Regions from separate parts of the Enterobacter huaxiensis genome, predicted to be linked through region 2. Evidence: predicted binding sites of a transcription regulator. Region 2 holds the regulator's gene; each other region holds the start of a gene.
The links. The regulator PurR, encoded in region 2, represses purine synthesis genes. The targets are predictions, from matches to a motif close to CANGCAAACGTTTGCNTG.
Positions count from the first base shown of each region.

Region 1 (6,655 bases), 1.2 Mb from region 2:
TTGTGGTTATTAATTTTCTTTCCGTGCAGGGTGATGGTGCCGCCCGATTTTTCACGGATCCCAAACAGGGTTTCCACGATATCGGTACGTTTCGCGCCGACCAGCCCTGCTATCCCCAGAATTTCACCTTTGTGCAGGTCGAAGGAGACGTCGCGAATGGACGGCTGGCGCAGCGACGTGAGGTTCCGCACCTCAAGGATCACTTCACCCGGTTTGTTCTCACGGTCAGGGAAACGCTGATTCAGGGAGCGGCCAACCATCATGGCGATGATCTTGTCCATGTCCAGCCCTTCCAGCGGCTGAGTGGCAATCCACTGGCCGTCGCGCAGGATGGTGATTTCATCGCACAGCTGGAAGATCTCTTCCATCTTATGCGAGATGTAGACAATACCGCAGCCGCGATCTTTCAGCTTACGAATAATGGTAAAAAGGTGGTTAACCTCTTTTTCCGTTAAGGATGAGGTCGGTTCATCCATGATGACGATCTTGGCGTCGTAGGAGAACGCTTTGGCAATTTCGATCATCTGCATCTGGGATACGGATAATGTTCCCACGCGGGCGCGCGGATCGATATCAATATCCAGCTCGTCGAAGATGGCCTTGGTGTCGCGATACATTTTCTCCTGATCGACAAAGACACCTTTGGTTGGATAACGTCCCAACCACATATTATCCATAACCGAGCGCTGCAGTACCAGGTTCAGTTCCTGGTGAACCATTGAGATACCGTTTTCCAGCGCTTCTTTCGCTGAATGGAAATCGATCTCTTTCCCCTGAAAAAGGATGCTGCCAGAATCTTTTTGATAGATCCCAAAAAGACATTTTAATAATGTTGATTTACCCGCACCGTTCTCCCCCATCAGGGCATGAATAGAGTGAGGACGCACTTTTAAATTAACATTATCGAGTGCCTTAACGCCGGGGAAAGACTTATTGACACCGGTCATTTCCAACAAGTATTCACCAGACGACTGAGTATTTGTGCTGACCATAATTATACCTTGTTGGCCTCGCATATCGCGTTATAAAAGGGCGCAACGAATTGCGCCCAGTGGAGACAGTACGACGAACTTATTTACCGATAAACTCAGCCAGGTTGGACTGGTCTACGCCCACGTAAGGTACGCGAACGATTTTGTTTTCGATTTTCCAGCTGGTGCCGTCAGCAGCACCTTTACCGTCGGCCAGGTTTTTCGCCAGATCGAAGGTGGCTTTCGCCTGGTTGTTGGCATCGTTCAGAACGGTACCGGCCATCGCACCAGATTTAACCAGCGCCAGGGCTTCCGGCAGCGCATCCACGCCGAAGACAGGAATGGACGATTTGTTGTGTGCTTTCAGCGCTTCTACTGCACCCATTGCCATCGCATCGTTGTTGGCGATAACCACTTCGATTTTGTTCGCGTTCGGGCCGGACAGCCACGCGTCCATCTTATCTTTCGCCTGAGCGGTGTCCCACATGGCGGTATCTAACGCCAGCTGCTGGGTTTTCAGGCCCTTGTCGTTCAGCTCTTTGATAACGTAAGTGGTACGTGCTTCAGCATCCGGGTGGCCAGGTTCGCCTTTCAGCAGAACGAACTGAATCTGACCGTCTTTGTTCAGGTCCCAGTTCGGGTTCGCCGCCCAGTGTTTGGCAATCAGGTCGCCCTGGATAATGCCGGATTCTTTGGAGTCAGTACCCACGTAGAACGCTTTGTCGTAGCTATCCAGCGCCTTACGAGAAGGTTCTTTGTTGAAGAAGACGATTGGCACGTTCTGGCCACGCGCTTTCTCAATGACGGTGCCTGCTGCTGCCGGGTCAACCAGGTTGATGGCCAGTGCCTTCACGCCTTTTGCCAGCAGAACGTCAATCTGGTCGTTCTGTTTGGACTGGTCGTTTTGGGAGTCATTCATCAGCAGCTGCACGTCTGGCGCTGATTTACCGTCTTTCTCGATAGCTTTACGCACAACAGACATGAAGTTGTCGTCGTATTTATAGATTGTCACACCAATACGGGTATCCGCAGCGTGCGCTGCTGCACCAAAAAGCATGCTTGCCATTACAGCAGACAGAGTCAACACCTTCTTATTCATGGTATCTCCGGTTTTTTTTATGCAGGGTAGTTCTTGTGAATAACGGTCGGCGGGCAGGTGTTAATAAAACGTTACTGATCGCCGAAGTTCACTTATAAAATTTCTATCTTCCGTGTTCGGTAACGCTCCAGAAATGCGTTTTATTCGTTGTTTGCGGCACGTTGGCTATAGTGAAAGTGAATAATCACCGTTACATAGCGTTTCATCCCCTAAAACGCTGACATCATAGTCAGCGCATTGTTAAGATACTGTGAATTTACTCACAGATTGAAAACGGTTACATCACACCATGTAATCAGTTAGTGATCGGAGCCACAATTTGCCGAACGGCGACCGAATGACGACGCACTAAAGTCGGCATGAAACAGTGTGTTGCATCCGGATCTAACAGCCCAGCCGCCCCCTGTAGCGCCAGCTCCGTCGCCAGTTTTGCCATGGACGCTATCGGGTAACGCACCGTGGTGAGCTGCGGGTCGGTGTAACGGGCAATAGGGATATCATCGAAGCCAATCAGCGATAAATGCTGCGGCACCGCAATACCGTTGTCTTTCAGTGCGGTAAGCGCACCGGCCGCCATGCTATCGTTGTAGGTAAATACCGCGGATAGCTGCAGGTTACGGCCCAGCAGCTCAACCATTGCCGCCTCCCCGCCCTGCATATCGGGCGTTCCGGTTCCTACCCAGCTCTCAGGCGGCACAATGCCGTGCTCTTTCAACGCATTCTGCCACCCTTCACGACGCATCTCGTCGTCTTCAATCGAGTGGCTGGAGGCCAGAAAACCGATACGCTGATGGCCATTGTTGATGAGCATCCGCGTCGCCATCATTGCGCCGCTGACGTTATCAAGCCCTACGCAGCGGTGCGCGTAGCCCGGCACAATCCGGTTGATCAACACCATGCCGGGGATCTGTTCCATAAACCCGGCCAGCTCTTCATCGCTCAAGGCTTTTGAGTGGACAATCAGGGCGTTACAGCGCTGGCGGATCAGCACTTCAATGGCATGACGCTCTTTTTCCGCCTCGTGATAGCTGTTGCCGATCAGCACGTATTTATTGTGCTGCTGGGCGACAACGTCCACCGCCTTAACCAGCGCGCCGAAGAACGCATCTGAAACATCCATCACCACCACGCCGATGGTATCGCTGACCTGCGTGGCCAGCGCCTGCGCATTGGCATTTGGCCGGTACCCCAGCTGGGTCACGGCTTTCATTACGGTTTCACGGGTTTCAGGGCTGACCAGCGCGCTGTTGTTCAGCACGCGAGAGACGGTAGCAACAGAAACGCCCGCCTGGCGGGCGACGTCACGAATGGTGATCATATTCACCATCCTTCAAAGGATTGCAGCAACTCACAGACACCCCCTGTGTTTAGCAAGGTGGCTATTTTGGCAGCGAGAGAGGGGGGACTACGTGAAGAAGCTCACACGGATGAAAACGTTTACATCCATTTTGTTAATGATTGTGATCCAGATCGTTATCTGGATGTTCTAGACAATGATACACCCGAAGCATGTGCGGTTAATTTTCTCCATACCCATTCCAGCGGGCCCTGGCGGAAGAAACGGAGCCAGATAACGGAAAACGCCAGGTTAACAATCCAGACCGGAATAACAAACGCCAGCAGCGTCAGACGGTCGAATTTCATAAACAGGCCAAATCGATAGAAAAGCGTGGTGCAAATCAGCGTCTGCAAAATGTAATTGCTTAACGCCATACGCCCAACGCAGGCAACTGCACTGACGATCCACAGGCGGGAGAGCTGCGGCCAGAAGCCATACATCAACGCCGCATAGCCAATGGTCTGGAACGGTGCGCTCAGCTCGCGCGGCAGCTGCAGCAGGAAAGCGCACCAGCGGTAATCCCAGTGGAGATGCCACTGCGCAACCACCGCCGGGAGGTTAATCAGCACGCCGAGCAATACCAGTAACGCCCCGGTTCGGCGATAGTGACGCAGGCTGAATTCGCCTTTTAGCCAGCCGGTGCGCATCAACGATGCGCCCATTAGCATCATTCCCGCCAGCTGCCAGCCGTACTGCGCGCCCAGCGCGATCAGGTTATCGCCCAGCATATCCGCGCGATTGCTGATAGCTTCGGTGCCCCCTTTCAGTTTCCAGAACTGCTCATACTGGAGGTTCGCGGCATCGGGGATCCAGGAGCGGTTTGTCGATTCACCGGAAATCAGGCCCAGCAGCAGCAGTACGGCAAGCCCCATGACATAAAGCATCACGCCGGTGTTGAACAGGCTTTTTACGCCGGGCGCATCGCGGATAAGACGCCAGCAAATCAGCCCGACTAGCCCATAGGCCAGAAGAATATCGCCGTCCCAGAACAGCAGGCAATGAATAAAGCCCAGGATCGCCAGCAGCGTTAAACGCGACTGGATCCAGCGCGTGCCGCGCTTGAGTAATAGCTGAAGTCCTGCGCCGAAAAGCAGCGCGAAGAGGGTCAGGAATTTAACCTGCGCAAAGAGATCGAGGATCGCCCACGTCCACGCGTCACGTTGAGTGATATCACCGTACCAGGCGGGATTGAGGTAAGCAGCCTTCGGCAGACCGAAGGCGCTGATATTCAGCAGGAGAATACCGAGGATCGCGACGCCGCGTACAAAATCGAGCGTGACGTTTCGCTCCATGGTTCCTGCCCTGTTTGACTAGTTGTGGTGACGCACCGCGCGCAGGAATTCCTGGCGGGTGTTCTGGCTCGACTTAAACAGACCGCCCAGCGACGTGGTGGTGGTTGCACTGGTCGCATCACGAACGCCGCGCGCTTTCACGCAGTAGTGTACCGCGTCGATGGAAACCGCCACGTTGTTGGTCCCCAGCAGGGTCTGGAGCGCGATCAGGATCTGCTGCGTCAGACGTTCCTGTACCTGCGGACGCTGAGAGAAGAAACGCACGATGCGGTTGATCTTGGAGAGCCCAATCACCGTATCTTTCGGAATATAGGCCACCGTCGCCTTACCATCGATAGTCACGAAGTGATGCTCGCAGGTGCTGGTCAGCGTGATATCGCGTACCGTCACCATTTCATCGACCTTCATCTTGTTTTCGATGACGGTGATTTTCGGGAAGTTCGCGTAATCGAGGCCAGAGAAAATCTCATCGACGTACATTTTCGCGATGCGATGTGGCGTCTCCATCAGACTGTCATCGCTCAGATCGAGATTCAGCAGTTGCATGATTTCGGTCATATGCCCGGAAATCAGATTCTTACGGGTTTCATTATCCAACTCCTGAACCGGTGGACGCAGTGGCGTTTCAAGACCATGCGCAACCAGAGCTTCGTGGACCAGGGCAGCTTCTTTACTGAGTGATGGCATTATTTTCTCCTGCAGGTGTGGCGTCTTCTGCCCTCGTTGTGGCAAAAGTGTGCGCTCATTGTGCGTGAGGCGGCGCACATAATCCAGTATTCACGACGATAATTATTGCAATTGCTATTGCCTTTCAGCCTGACGGTTCCAGACCAGCGCCCCGCCGACGAACAGCGCGACGCCCGCCAGCCCCAGCGCAGGCTCCAGCCGGTGCGTAAGCCACGTGGATAGCGCCGAGGTGACCGGGCCAACCAGCTGGCCGATGGCATATCCCGTGGTAAGCAGTCCCGCCATATAGCGCGTGTGGTTTGGCGCCAGCTCGCGTCCGTACAAAAGAGAAAGCTGCACGGCGCACAGGAACCCGCCGCCCACCAGCAGCCCACCGATCAGCAGGCCGCCAATACCCGGCAGCAGCCAGGCCGCCAGCACGCCAGCACCCTGCAGCCACAGCACAATAGCCAGCCTGCGATGGGACGTTGAGGTATGGCGAAGAAGGATGCTGAGCGCAATACCCACGACGGAAGCAATCCCGAACAGTGGCCAGACAAACTGGGCAAACAGGCTGCCGGGAAAACGCACGGCCGCCATCTGCGATAAAAAGGTCGCCGGAAGGATATAGCCAAACCCCGCCAGGCTATAGCTCCAGACCAGACGCTTTACATCCGCCGTCAGCACCAGCGGCTCCGGCGCGGTGCCTGGCCGGTGAAGCTGGCCCGAACGCGGCAGATATCTCGCTACCAGCGCAATAAGCACCAGCGCCAGCACGCCGTAGATTTGCCAGGCGGCTCCGGCAGAGAGTGACCTCGCCTGAATATAGACGGCGAGCAGTCCGCTGAGGGCGATACCTGCGCCCGGCCCGGCAAAGACCGCCGCGCTGAGCCCCGGTTTACCCAGCTGCCCCAGCCGCTCGTTGGTCCAGGCGGCAATCAGTACCATAGACCAGCCGCTCATGCAGCCGATAACAAAGCGCAGCAGGCCGTGAACGACGGCGTTATCCGCCGCCGCAGAGAGTAATGTCAGCGCCACGGCGCCTGAGATGCCCAGCCAGAGACGTGTTTCCACGAAGCGGTGCGCGCGCATGGCATCCCAGGCCCCCACCAGGTAGCCCAGATAGTTCATCGCCGCCACCAGACCCGCGCTGGTCAGCGTCAGTTGCCCGGCGGCAATCATCAGCGGCACCTGGGGCGTGAAGGCAAAGCGCCCTATCCCCATTGCCACCCCCAGAACCACAAATCCGCTGAGCGCGATACGCAGCGCCATGATCGCTCCAATTGTT
Region 1 covers NZ_CP043342.1:1,589,282-1,595,936, reverse strand. Annotated here, with positions in the region: gene mglA (galactose/methyl galactoside ABC transporter ATP-binding protein MglA) at 1-992, opposite strand, end outside; gene mglB (galactose/glucose ABC transporter substrate-binding protein MglB) at 1,072-2,070, opposite strand; gene galS (HTH-type transcriptional regulator GalS) at 2,366-3,388, opposite strand; gene yeiB (DUF418 domain-containing protein YeiB) at 3,544-4,701, opposite strand; gene folE (GTP cyclohydrolase I FolE) at 4,720-5,388, opposite strand; gene D5067_RS07610 (YbfB/YjiJ family MFS transporter) at 5,503-6,639, opposite strand.
Region 1: the regulator PurR is predicted to act here: its motif matches at 3,497-3,514, upstream of galS (HTH-type transcriptional regulator GalS).

Region 2 (6,655 bases):
GCTGCCGATGGGCGAGGACGCGGCGCCAGAACTGTAGGCCTGTTAATCCGGCCAAAAAAAAGCGACCTCATAAGGTCGCTTTTTCATATCCACAGAGAACTTACTCTGCGTCTGGCTCTTCAGTTTTGTATTTGGCAGCCGTCTCTTTGATCAGCTGCTGCAGTTCGCCACGCTGATACATTTCGATCAGGATGTCGCAACCGCCAACCAGTTCACCGTCGACCCACAGCTGTGGGAAGGTCGGCCAGTTCGCGTATTTTGGCAGCTCAGCGCGGATGTCCGGGTTTTGCAGGATATCAACGTAAGCAAAACGCTCACCACAGGCAGACAGCGCCTGAACCGCTTGCGCGGAGAAACCGCAGCTCGGCAGCTTCGGAGAACCTTTCATGTACAGGAGAATCGGGTTTTCAGCAATCTGGTGCTGGATTTTTTCAATTGTGGTGCTCATGTCTTGCTTCCTTTAACTTCTGTTACGGCATTCGTCTGACATTGTAGCGGTTCAGACAGATATCGGAAAATAACATTTTTGTCACGTCTATATATTCTAACGTTTGGCACCATAAGTTGCATTGTAAATATAGCTTAACCCTATTCCCTATAAGGTTTTGCTTAGGGAGTGAACAATTGTGCTACAGAATGATGAATTTTTTTGCACTTGCTAACGAAACACGTTTTTAGATTGAAAAATGCTATTAACTTCCAGGGTTTTTATAGATTAGAATCGACGGGCTTTGTAAATCATACGCGGGTATTATTGAAGACCTGCACTTATCAGGGGACTGCCCAGTGGCGCGGATAACTAAAATCTCGATCACGCTCTGTGCTTTACTGTTTACAACACTCTCATTCACGCCGGCGGCGAACGCCTCTGAACAGGCGCGGCATTCTGCCGTACAAAAAACGCATCTGGCGAAAACCACAGAACGTAAGAAAAAAACCACCAGCAAGACGGAAAAAAAGAAAACCACCTCAAAGACCAAACAGACCGCCTCCAGCAAAACAAAAACAAAATCTTCCCGCACCGCGCATTCTACCAAAACCAAAGCCTCCCAAACCGCCGCTAATCTCGTTACCGAAAAATGCACTGCGCGCAAAGGCCATAAAGCGAAATGCACGAAAGTCACGAAAATAGCGGAAGTGCATAAGGTTCGCGTACAGAAAGCGCAAAAAACGGCGATGAATAAGTTAATGGGGCAAATCGGCAAACCGTATCACTGGGGAGGCACCTCCCCGCGTACCGGTTTCGACTGCAGCGGGCTGGTCTATTACGCCTATAAAGACTTAGTCAAATTCCGCATTCCGCGTACCGCTAACGAAATGTATCACCTGCGCGATGCGGCGCCGGTTAATCGCGGCGAACTCGAGAACGGCGACCTGGTCTTCTTCCGCACGCAGGGCCGCGGTACGGCTGACCATGTCGGCGTCTACGTGGGCAACGGGAAGTTTATCCAGTCGCCGCGCAGCGGCCAGGATATCCAGATAACATCTCTCAGCGAAGATTACTGGGTGCGCCACTATGTCGGCGCGCGTCGGGTCATGACGCCGAAAACCATTCGTTAATCCCTGCCCTGCCGCACCCGCGGCAGGGTAAGTTCCTCTTTTGCATACCCTTTCAATTTGCTATTCTGTCCTTGCTGTCTGTAGGGTTATTGGCAGCGTAACTATAATAAGGAGAGAAGCAATGTCGTTCGAATTACCTGCACTACCGTATGCAAAAGACGCCCTGGCACCCCATATTTCTGCAGAAACCCTGGAGTACCATTACGGCAAACATCACCAGACCTACGTCACCAACCTGAATAATTTGATCAAAGGCACCGATTTTGAAGGCAAAACGCTGGAAGAGATCGTGCGCAGCTCAGACGGTGGCATCTTCAATAACGCCGCTCAGGTCTGGAACCACACCTTCTACTGGCACTGCCTGGCACCGAATGCAGGCGGAGAACCGATCGGTGAGCTAGCTGCCGCCATCAACGCGGCGTTTGGCAGCTTCGCTGATTTCAAAGCGAGATTTACTGACGCAGCAATCAAAAACTTCGGTTCCGGCTGGACATGGCTGGTCAAAGAGGAAGATGGCAAACTGGCTATCGTATCAACGTCTAACGCGGGTACGCCGCTGACCACTCGCGCAACGCCGCTGATGACCGTGGACGTGTGGGAACACGCCTACTACATCGACTACCGCAACGCGCGACCTAACTATCTGGAGCACTTCTGGGCGCTGGCTAACTGGGAGTTTGTGGCGAAGAACTTCGCCGCATAAGAGACACGCAGAAGGGTTCGCCCTTCTGCGTTTTTATTTATTCCGCTGTGCATACCGTTTCTGGCTGCTTACGACCTGACATCAGCACCAGCAGCAAACCGAGCGCGGCAATGATTGCCCCCATCACCGGCACAAAGCTGTATCCCAGACCAGCCGAAATTACCGCTCCGCCCGCTGCTGCGCCCAGCGCATTGCCAAGGTTGAATGCTCCGATGTTTACGGAAGACGAAAGCCCTGGCGCCTCGTGGGCCACGCGCATCACACGCATCTGCAGCGGTGGTACGACGGCAAAGGTAGCCGCCCCCCAAACAACCATCGCGATGGCCGCACCGAATTCGTTACGCGCCAGCCACGGAATGGCAATCATGATGACGATCAGCAGGGTTAAAAAGCCTTTCAGCGTTCCGCTCACCGAACGGTCGGCCAGCTTGCCGCCCAGATAGTTGCCGATGGAGAAGCCCACGCCAATGAGCACCAGCATCGCGGTAATAAAGATCGGCGTCGCGTGAGTAATATCGTGCAGCACCGGGGAAATATAGGTGTAGAGCGTAAACATCGCCCCTGCGCCGAGAACGGTGGTCAGCAGTGCGGAGAGCACCTGCGGGCGCACCAGCACCGACAGCTCTTTACGCACGTCAGGGCGTTCGCCTGCGCTGCCTTTTGGCAGGGAGAAGAACAGTGCCACCATCGCGACAATGCCCAGCGCCGCGGTCGCGAGGAAGGACATACGCCAGCCGATCGCTTCACCCAGCCAGGTTGCAGCAGGCACACCGCCAATGTTGGCGATGGTCAGCCCCATAAACATGGTGGCAACCGCGCTGGCCTGCTTGTGCTTCGGCACCACGCTTGCCGCAACCACCGAGCCCAGACCGAAGAAAGCGCCGTGGTTAAGGCTGGTCAGAATACGGGAGAGCATCAGCGTGGTGTAATCCGGAGCGAGGGCTGAAAGCACGTTGCCTAGCGTAAAAATAGCCATCAGGAAAATCAGGGCGTTGCGGCGCGCGCGGTGCGAGAGCAGCAGCGTCATCAACGGCGCGCCAACCATCACGCCAACCGCGTAGGCGCTAATCAGCATACCGGCAGCCGGAATAGAGACGTCCACGCCTTTGGCGATGACGGGTAAAAGCCCCATTGGGGAGAATTCAGTAGTGCCAATCCCAAAAGCGCCAATCGCCAGGGCCAGCAGAGGAAAATTGATTTTCATGGGTTAACTCCGGATGCCGTGTCATTTCTCGACACAGAACAAAGAAGCCAAAAGCATGACATCAATCACAAAAAATGAGAAGTTAACATTTTGGCAAAAGATTTTTGCCGGAGGAGTAACAATCGGGGAAAATCGGAGGGAAAATACTCTCCCCCCGTTTGAATCAGTGCAGAACAGCCGTCAGACCCGCGGCAACAATCAGAGCCAGCACGATGATGGTGGTGGTCAGCGAAAACTTAAGATCGGTATTCATCAATTATTCTCCTTTTAATCACCCTACGAAAAGTGAGCTTGCTCATTTTTACACAGTTTACGTCAAAAATCTTCCTGGATTTAAACTGATATCCACTTTTGCTCTTCCCCTTTTCATCAAGATAGGACAAAATTCCACGCTAAATTTATTAGCGTACCGGCCATTGACCCCCTCCTGACGTCCTGTGTCGTTTTCCCGGCGTGTCGCAACTCAAGATTGCGTGATAAGGGTGAGAGAAGGCAAACGTTTACCTTCAAGTTTTTCAGGAGTTTAGGATATGGTCTGGAGTGACATTTCATGGCAACAATAAAAGACGTAGCAAAACGCGCAAACGTTTCCACTACAACCGTATCACACGTTATTAACAAAACCCGCTTTGTTGCAGAAGAGACGCGCAATGCGGTCTGGGCCGCGATCAAAGAGCTGCACTACTCACCGAGTGCGGTTGCGCGAAGCCTGAAAGTTAATCACACCAAGTCGATTGGCCTGCTGGCCACCAGCAGCGAAGCGGCCTATTTTGCCGAGATCATCGAAGCCGTCGAGAAAAACTGCTTCCAGAAGGGTTACACCCTGATTCTGGGCAACGCCTGGAACAGCCAGGAAAAGCAGCGCGCCTACCTGTCGATGATGGCGCAAAAGCGCGTCGACGGCCTGCTGGTCATGTGCTCTGAATACCCGGAGTCGGTTCTCTCTATGCTGGAAGAGTACCGTCACATCCCGATGGTGGTGATGGACTGGGGCGAAGCGCGGGCCGACTTTACCGATTCCGTCATTGATAACGCCTTTGAAGGCGGCTATATGGCGGGCCGGTATCTGATAGAGCGCGGTCACCGCGAGATAGGCGTCATTCCCGGCCCGCTGGAGCGCAACACCGGCGCTGGCCGTCTGGCCGGCTTTATGAAGGCGATGGAAGAAGCGCTGATCAACGTGCCGGAAAACTGGATTGTTCAGGGTGACTTTGAACCGGAATCCGGCTACCGCGCTATGCAGCAGATCGTCTCCCAACAGCACCGCCCTACCGCGGTATTCTGCGGCGGCGACATCATGGCGATGGGCGCACTCTGTGCGGCGGACGAACTGGGTCTGCGCGTGCCGCAGGACATCTCCGTTATCGGGTATGACAACGTGCGCAACGCGCGCTACTTCACCCCGGCGCTGACCACCATTCACCAGCCGAAGGACTCCCTGGGTGAAACGGCGTTTAATATGCTGATGGACAGGATCGTCAGCAAGCGCGAAGAGTCTCAGTCCATTGAAGTCCACCCGCGCCTCATCGAGCGCCGTTCCGTCGCGGACGGTCCTTTCCGCGACTACCGTCGTTAATGGCTTTACGGGGCCAGTTTATCTGGCTCCCGTAACCACTCCCTGTTCAACGTTTCACTGTCACCCAGGTAGTCCAGAAGCCAGGCCATGGCCGGCGAAACGTCATTTTGCTGCCAGGTCAGACAGCAGGCCGCATCCGGGAACGGATTTTCCAGCGTCAGGGCAACCCACTCTCCGGCGTCAATGCGCGGTCGCGCAAAGTGAACCGGCACCATCGCGACGCATAGCCCCGCAGAAAGGCACGTAGCCGAGGATTCCCAGTCAGGCGCCACGACGCGGCGCTGGTTGTCCAGCAGCCAGGTAATGCGCTTGGGCAGCGAACGCGACGTATCTTCCAGCACCAGCGACGGCCAGTTGCGCAACGTGTCGTCGCTGAGCGGCCCTTCCATGGCCGCCAGCGGGTGATCGCTTGCGACAACGCATTTCCAGCTCAGCATGCCCATATCGCGAAACGCGTAACGTCCGCCCACGGGGATCGCCTGCGTCGCGCCGATGGCCATCTCCGCCCTGCCGTCTGCCAGCGCGTCCCAGACGCCGTTGAACACCTCCTGGGAGACGCGCAGCTCAACGTCTGAGAAATGGCGATAGAAATCAACAATCATTTGCCGGGTGCGCTCAGGCTTAACAATGTTATCTACAGCGATGGAGAGATGCCCTCGCCAGCCGTTAGCGATCTGCTGACACTGCTCGCGGGTGATCTGCATTTTTTTGATAACAGACCGCCCTTCTTTCAAAAACCAGGCCCCGGCAGGCGTTAACTCGACGTCGCGATGACGCCGTTCAAAGAGCGGAACCGCCAGCCACTCCTCCAGCTGACGCACGGTGTAGCTGATGGCCGACGGGACGCGGTGCAGCTCCTGCGCGGCGCCGGTAAAACTGCCGTTACGCGCAACGGCGTCCACAACTTCAAGAGAATAATCTGACCACATTTTCTGCCTGCAAAAAATTTGAATGCACTTACCAAATATTAGCGTTTCACAAGCCGCTTTGCACTCCCTACACTCTCGGCCAACGTACACCTGCCTCCTCAGGAGAATAAAATAATGCAACCCAGGAAAGGATTTTTAGTCTGGCTCGGCGGCCTAAGCGTGCTGGGCTTTTTAGCGACCGATATGTATCTGCCCGCGTTCGCCGCAATGCAGGAAGATTTGCAAACCCCTGCCGCCGCCATCAGCGCCAGCCTGAGCCTGTTCCTCGCGGGCTTCGCCATCGCGCAGCTGCTCTGGGGACCGCTCTCTGACCGCTTTGGTCGTAAACCGGTGCTCCTCCTCGGTCTGGCTATTTTTGCCGTCGGCTGTCTGGGCATGCTGTGGGTTCGGGATGCCACCTGGCTGCTGGTGTTGCGCTTCATTCAGGCTGTCGGCGTCTGTGCCGCCGCCGTGACCTGGCAGGCGCTGGTGACCGATTACTATCCGGCCTCCCGCACAAACCGTATTTTCGCCACCATTATGCCGCTGGTCGGCCTTTCACCCGCCCTTGCTCCGCTGCTGGGCAGCTGGATCCTCGCGCATTTCGACTGGCAGGCGATCTTCGCGACGCTGTTCGCTATCACCCTTGTGCTGATGCTGCCTGCGTTCTTTCTTAAGCCTGCGCATAAAAAAGCGGCGCATCC
Region 2 covers NZ_CP043342.1:2,748,108-2,754,762, forward strand. Annotated here, with positions in the region: gene rnt (ribonuclease T) at 1-37, shown strand, start outside; gene grxD (monothiol glutaredoxin 4) at 101-448, opposite strand; gene D5067_RS13120 (C40 family peptidase) at 787-1,560, shown strand; gene sodB (superoxide dismutase [Fe]) at 1,682-2,263, shown strand; gene D5067_RS13130 (MFS transporter) at 2,301-3,467, opposite strand; gene cydH (cytochrome bd-I oxidase subunit CydH) at 3,631-3,720, opposite strand; gene purR (HTH-type transcriptional repressor PurR) at 4,018-5,043, shown strand; gene punR (DNA-binding transcriptional activator PunR) at 5,049-5,972, opposite strand; gene punC (purine nucleoside transporter PunC) at 6,087-6,655, shown strand, end outside.

Region 3 (6,655 bases), 220 kb from region 2:
CAGACGATGTGATTTCTCACTGCCACCAGTGCGGTGCGCCGTGCGATACCCATACCAACTGCAAGAATGATGGCTGCCATCTGCTGTTTATTCAGTGCCCGACCTGCGCTGAGAAATATAATGGATGCTGTAGCGAGCTGTGCAGTGAAGAGAGCGTATTGCCGGAAGAAGAACAGCGCCGCCGTCGCGCGGGTCGTGAAAACGGGAATAAAATCTTTAATAAATCTCGTGGCCGACTGAATACCACGCTGGGCATTCCTGACCCTGAGTAATGATTAATCCCGGCAGTGCCAAAGCCTGCCGGGATTAGGTATTACGACTTCTGCTGAACCCCTTCCACAGAAATAACCAGCTCCACGTCCTGCGACGCCGGGCCTAAATCCGTCGTAATGTTGAAATCTTTAAGATGAATTTTGCCCGTGGCCTCGAAGCCCGCGCGTTTACCACCCCATGGGTCATCACCCTGGCCGATCAGTTTTGCATCGAGGGTAACGGGTTTGGTGACGCCATTAAGCGTCAGGTTCCCGGTAATATCCAGCTTATCGCCATCTTTTTTCACGCCTGTTGACGCGAATGTCGCCTGTGGGAATTTAGACACATTCAAAAACTCGGCGCTGCGCAAGTGTTTGTCACGCTCGGCGTGATTGGTATCCACGCTGTTGGTATTAATGGTGACATTTACCTTATCGGAGGCCGGGTTTTTCTCATCAAAGCTAAACGTACCGTCAAAATCCTTGAAGGTGCCGTACAGCCAGCTATAGCCAAGGTGCTGAATACGGAAATTGACGAAGGCATGCTGGCCTTCTTTATCAATTTTATAATCAGCGGCAACAGCAGAGCCGGTGGTGAATAACAGTGAACCTAAGGCGATACCCAGCAGGCGTTTTTTCATTTTAATACTCCAGAGTCAGTAGACGTTCGGCCAAGCATGCGCTTTAGCGTATCGTCTTTATCGATAAAGTGGTGTTTAAGCGCGGCAAGCCCGTGAAGAACGGAGAGGATCACAACGCTCCACGCCAGCCACAGGTGAATAACCCCCGCGGTGTCGGCCTGTGAGCCGGCATCGGCCAGCGTAGCGGGGACCTCGAACAGGCCAAAGACGTCGATCGGCTTACCGTCCGCAGTAGAAATGAGGTAGCCGCTAATCAGAATGGCGAAAAGCAGAGCGTACAGCGCGATGTGCGCGCCGGTTGCGCCAAGGCGCGTCAGTTTGCCGTGGGTTTTCGGTGCCGGTGGCGGCGGGGAAATGTGTCGCCAGATAAGCCGAACCACCAGCCCCATCATCAGCAGGACACCAATGCTTTTATGCAATTCAGGCGCTTGGTGATACCACCCGTCATAATAGCTTAATGTCACCATCCAAAGCCCGAGCCCGAACATGGCATAAACCGCGAGGGCAAATACCCAGTGCAACGTCATGGATATTATTCCGTAGCGGTTGGCGGAATTACGCAATTGCATAGGTGTTACCATTATCAATAATGAGAACGGTAAAAATGAACGGGATGAATAAATATTGCAACTGAAATAAGTGCATAAGCATTTTTATTTAATTTATTTCAGCAAATTTGACGGTGTTAAGGGAATGTATTTCAGTGAGGTCGTCCAACTAAAGATTTAAGACATTAACCAGACAAGGGGAAATTAAACAAATATAAAGTAATGTCAGTAATTGTCAGCGGTCAAGGTCAATAAAACACAATATAAAGAAAATCGATGACCACCAGCAGGGACCATAAAAGGATATAAAGCATAAAATGCTCGCGAATATTATTGATTAGAAAATCGACGATCCTGCGCATCATTCACCCTGTAACAAACAGGCTCCGGACATCCGGAGCCTGTTTTGTATTATCCTTTAAAACGCGAAAGCGAGAAGGGCGTCAGATCAAACTGCGGCGTGATGCCCTGAGCAAACTGCGCGGCGATTTCGCCCAGCACGGAGGCAAATTTAAAACCGTGACCGCTCAGTCCGGTAATAAGCAGGGTGTTGTCGTGTCCCGGCAGGGTATCGACGATAAAGTCCTCATCCGGCGTGTTGTCGTACGTGCAGGCAGCACCGTAGAGCAACCCTCCCACGCCCGGCAGAATATTGCGTAAGAACGAAAACGCCTCGGAGCCATCCTGAGCGCACTCGCCAAACGGCTTGCGATCCTCAGGAGAAGAGATGATTTGCCCGCCGTTATGTTTGCCGATTTTAAGCGCGTCTTTTTCCGACGGGAAACCGTAGAACTGATCGCCGTTGGGCAGCTCGCCGGTGAAGGCCGGGAATTTGTTCTGGCTGCTGTAGCGCCCGTCAGACTGGAACCAGGAGAAGACTTTCCGCACCGGCTGAACGGGCAGGTCCGGGAGGAGCTTGGTAACCCAGGTTCCCGCGCTTATCAGCAGGCGGGACGCGGTATAGTCCCCGTCAGCCGTGGTGACGGTGACGCCGTCGGCATGATGGGTGATGCCGCTTACCGGGCAATTGAAGAGCTGGGCACAGCCTGCTTTCGCCGCCAGCGCTACCCAGGTTTTAATGGCCGTTTCGCAATGCAGAACCCCAGAGTTGGCTTCAAACAGCCCGATATAATTCTCCGGGACCGTGATTTCAGGCCAGCGTTGCATGATGCCGCGTGCGTCCAGGCGTTCGACATCAAGGTTAAATTGTTTCGCGCTCTGCTCTACGGTGGCCAGGAATGCCGAGCTGGCGGGGCCCAGGTTGATAATGCCCGTGCGGTCAAAAATGCGCTCTTCGGTAAGCGTGGCCAGCTCGTCCCACAACGTCTGCGCGCGCAGCACCAGCGGGACGTAGCGCTCGCCTTCACCATAGGCATGGCGGATCAGCCGGGTATCACCGTGGTGGCTGCCTTCCGCATGCGGTGGGAGGTGGGCGTCAATCATCAGGACGTTAAGGCCCGCCTGCGTCGCATAATAACCGGCGGCAGAACCAACGGAGCCGCTACCAATAATGATTAAGTCGTATTTCATGGGCATCTCGTAGATTAATACTTTGCTAGCAGGGTAATTAACATCGGAGGGTTATACAAGGGAGAAATAAATAAGGCACCCGAGGGGTGCCTGTTGAGTGAAAAGTGGGCATGAAATCAATGCCGTTTATACTCATTTTCTTGATAGTCGCCGGATTCTATTTTTGCAATACCTGCCTCTAAAATAGAAATAAACTGGCGAGCGACGTCTGTCGTAAGCCACAGCGTCTGTCCAACTTCCGCTTCTTCACGGTTGAGTTGATTCGGGGTCTGGTAGTGCAAACGCAGCATCAGCGCATCGTAGCTATCTACGGTACTGATATCCCAGCCGACGAGCGGGTGGGTCTGGATGACTTCACTATTCTTTTCCATTATAACCCCCTTAATGCGTGTTAGAAGACAACGGCTTTGAGGTTCAATGCATGTTTTTCTGAAAGCATCTTCAGTATACAAGTAATAAGGGTTTCACAGGAAAAAATAAACAGCTGGCAACACATTTTTCTGTCTTTTAGGATTATTAGAACAATAAAACACCATCTTGTTCACGATTTTCTAAGAAGATGCTGAATTAATTTGAACTTTCAGGCGAGAACATAACAAAAAAAGCCGGGGCGACCCGGCAAAAAACACAATGAGGGAGCAAGATTTAATCGGTGATGAACCAGTCGTCGGCGCTTTCCCACGTTTCCTGCAGGATGTCGGTGATACGATCTTTGTCTTCTTTCGCGCCGCCAATGACGGAGACGTTGTTTGCTGACGCGTAACGCACGGTTACGGCACTGCTGTTGTCTGGAAAGGTGTCATGAATACGGCGCGATAACTCACCCGCCAGCGCATCAAGTGCGCCAGCTGGCAATACGGTTGTTTTGGCTACGGTGACTTCAATACGCATAAATGCCCCCCTGTGTAATGTACTGTGTATTTATACAGGTATATTGTGGTTTTGACAATAAGGGGCATTGTGTTTTTTTAGCGCTTTACCGTCCAGTTCACGGTTTCACCTGCCAGGAAGGGGATGAGGGTGTCATCGGTCAGCGGAATCGACTCTTCAACCAAACGCGCTTTTCGCTCCAGCTCAATGACGCCATCGTTAACCGGCAGCCCATAGAAACGCGGGCCGTTAAGGGAACAGAAGGCCTCGAAGTGCTCAAGCGCATTCATGTCTTCAAACACGGTGGCGTAGCTTGCCAGCGCAGTTGGCGCGTTAAAGCAGCCCGCACAGCCGCAGCTGGCTTCCTTACGATGACGCGCGTGCGGGGCTGAGTCAGTCCCCAGGAATGCGCGAGAAAAACCGCTGGCCACCAGCTCACGCAGGGCCTGCTGGTGGATATTGCGCTTGAGTATCGGCAGGCAGTACAGGTGAGGGCGCACGCCGCCGACCAGCATGTGGTTGCGGTTGAACATCAGGTGCTGAGGGGTGATGGTGGCAGCGATAAGTTCGTTACCGTCCCGGACATATTCAGCGGCATCTTTGGTGGTGATGTGTTCAAACACCACTTTCAGGGCGGGCAGACGCTGGCGCAGCGGTTCCATAACCGTTTCGATAAAGCGCGCTTCGCGGTCGAAGATATCAATCTCGGCGTGGGTCACTTCCCCGTGCACCAGCAGCGGCATGCCCAGTTTCTGCATCCTTTCCAGAACCGGCATGATGGCGTCGATGCTGGTCACGCCATGGCTGGAGTTGGTAGTGGCATTCGCGGGGTAGAGTTTCGCCGCGGTGAATACGCCTTCGTTAAACCCGCGTTCCACTTCGTTCGGATCCAGGGAGTCCGTCAGATAGCAGGTCATCAACGGGGTAAAGTCGTGTCCGGCAGGGACGGCGTCAAGAATACGCTGGCGGTACGCGATGGCGGCATCGACGGTGGTGACTGGCGGAACCAGGTTAGGCATAACAATCGCGCGGCCATAAATTTCGCTGGTATAGGGCACGACGGTTTTCAGCATATCACCATCACGCAGATGGATATGCCAGTCGTCAGGGCGGCGGATTTTAAGAACCTGGGATTGTGCAGTCATGGAAGCTCCGGCTTGAAAGAGTTCAGTCATAAGATGGCTGTTTTTGCCGGACACAAATCATAAGCGTAAACGTTTTCGTTTGCACACTTTTCTGCAAAAAAAAGGGCGCCTGAGCGCCCTTACAGGTTAATCGGTGAAGGGGATAACGATCTGACCCGGCTTCACTTCTATCCCTTTGGCATATTTTTTCGCGAGCGCTTCGCCCTTGCTCTTGTCTTCGCTGAGGACATACGCCGGCTGCTGGTTGAAGTAGTTACGCAGCGACTGGTTCAGATATGGCATCAGGGTTTGCAGCACCGGCTTCATTTTTTCCGGGGTGACAACCGCATCGACGATTTCCATTTCCTGCAGGAAAATCGCCCCTTTCTCTTTGTTGAAGACCGGCAGCGCCTTCAGCTTAAGTTTGATATCGGCTTTTTGGTTGCCGAATAACGACGTCATGTCCAGGCTGGCATCACCGGAAAGGGTAACTTTGTTCGGCTCTTCACGACCAATCTGGCTGGCGAGATTGCTGAGGATGATATGCGCGTCGGCAAGCCCGGGCACGCCGATGTCTTTGGAAAAGTTGTTATGTTTTTCCAGCGCCTGATTGATTTCCTGCTCACTGACGGTGTATTGGGTAAGCTGATTACAGCCAACCAGCAGACCACTGACGATTAACGCAGCGGCAATGACGATCTTCTTCATGGTGTTCCTCAACAAAAATCGGCGCATCTGTCCTGATGCCCCAGTATGTCAGTGTGATATGTCAGAAACCAGCAGAAAAAACTGATACTAGAGGCGGGAAAACCTTCCCGCCAGAGAGGAAGGGTTATGCGCCAGGCTCGAGCATGCCGCGCGTGCTGCGCTTCTGGCTGAATTGCCACCACAGGGCGATGAGCGTCATAAAACCGACCGCGCCGAGCATCATCCACGGCAGTTCGGGTTGATTCAGCGCCTTTCCGGCGTCGAACAGCCAGCCGCCGCCGGCGTAGCCTAACGCGCCGCCGAGCGCCAGCCCGAGCCGGCTAAAGCCCATGTAGCTGCCGCGGGCTCGCGAATCGGCCAGCGACGCGCTCAGCGTCTCGCGCGCGGGCTCGGCGATAATTGAGCCGATGTAGAAGGTGCAAATCAGCATGAACAGCTGTTGCAGCGAATTCACCAGGCCGATAGGCATCATGCTCAGCGTCATCAGCAACAGCCCTGCCATCAGGCGATGCTCAAGGCGAAAGCGCCGTTCGCTCCAGCGGGCAATCGGGTAGAGCAGGGTCAGCGAAAGACACGCCTCAATGGCATACATCCATTTGACGGCGGCGGGCGTGCCCGCAATGTCATTCACCATGATCGGCAGCATCAGCATGACCTGAACCGCCAGCATGTAGTAGCCCGTCAGGGTGAGTACATAGGTTACGAAGCGCTTATCCTGCAGGACGCGGTTAAGGCCTTCGCGAACCGGCGCTTTTACCGTCGACAGCTTCCAGGCGGGCAGATACAGGCCGTTAAACAGCGCGCACAGCATGAAGATCGCGGCGCCGGTCGCGCAGACCAGGCGGAAGTCGTACTGTAAGAGCCAGCTTCCCAGCAGTGCGCCGACAACCGCCCCGGCGCTGTCCTGCATCATCAGAAGCGAGAAGAAGCGGCCGCGTTGCCGCGGGCGAATCAGCTTGACCACCAGCGCGGTACGCGGCGGG
Region 3 covers NZ_CP043342.1:2,968,981-2,975,635, reverse strand. Annotated here, with positions in the region: gene trhO (oxygen-dependent tRNA uridine(34) hydroxylase TrhO) at 1-272, shown strand, start outside; gene D5067_RS14265 (YceI family protein) at 314-892, opposite strand; gene D5067_RS14260 (cytochrome b) at 889-1,461, opposite strand; gene D5067_RS14255 (YceO family protein) at 1,689-1,802, opposite strand; gene solA (N-methyl-L-tryptophan oxidase) at 1,852-2,970, opposite strand; gene bssS (biofilm formation regulator BssS) at 3,087-3,341, opposite strand; gene dinI (DNA damage-inducible protein I) at 3,616-3,861, opposite strand; gene pyrC (dihydroorotase) at 3,939-4,985, opposite strand; gene D5067_RS14230 (lipoprotein) at 5,112-5,672, opposite strand; gene mdtH (multidrug efflux MFS transporter MdtH) at 5,797-6,655, opposite strand, start outside.
Region 3: the regulator PurR is predicted to act here: its motif matches at 5,048-5,065, upstream of pyrC (dihydroorotase).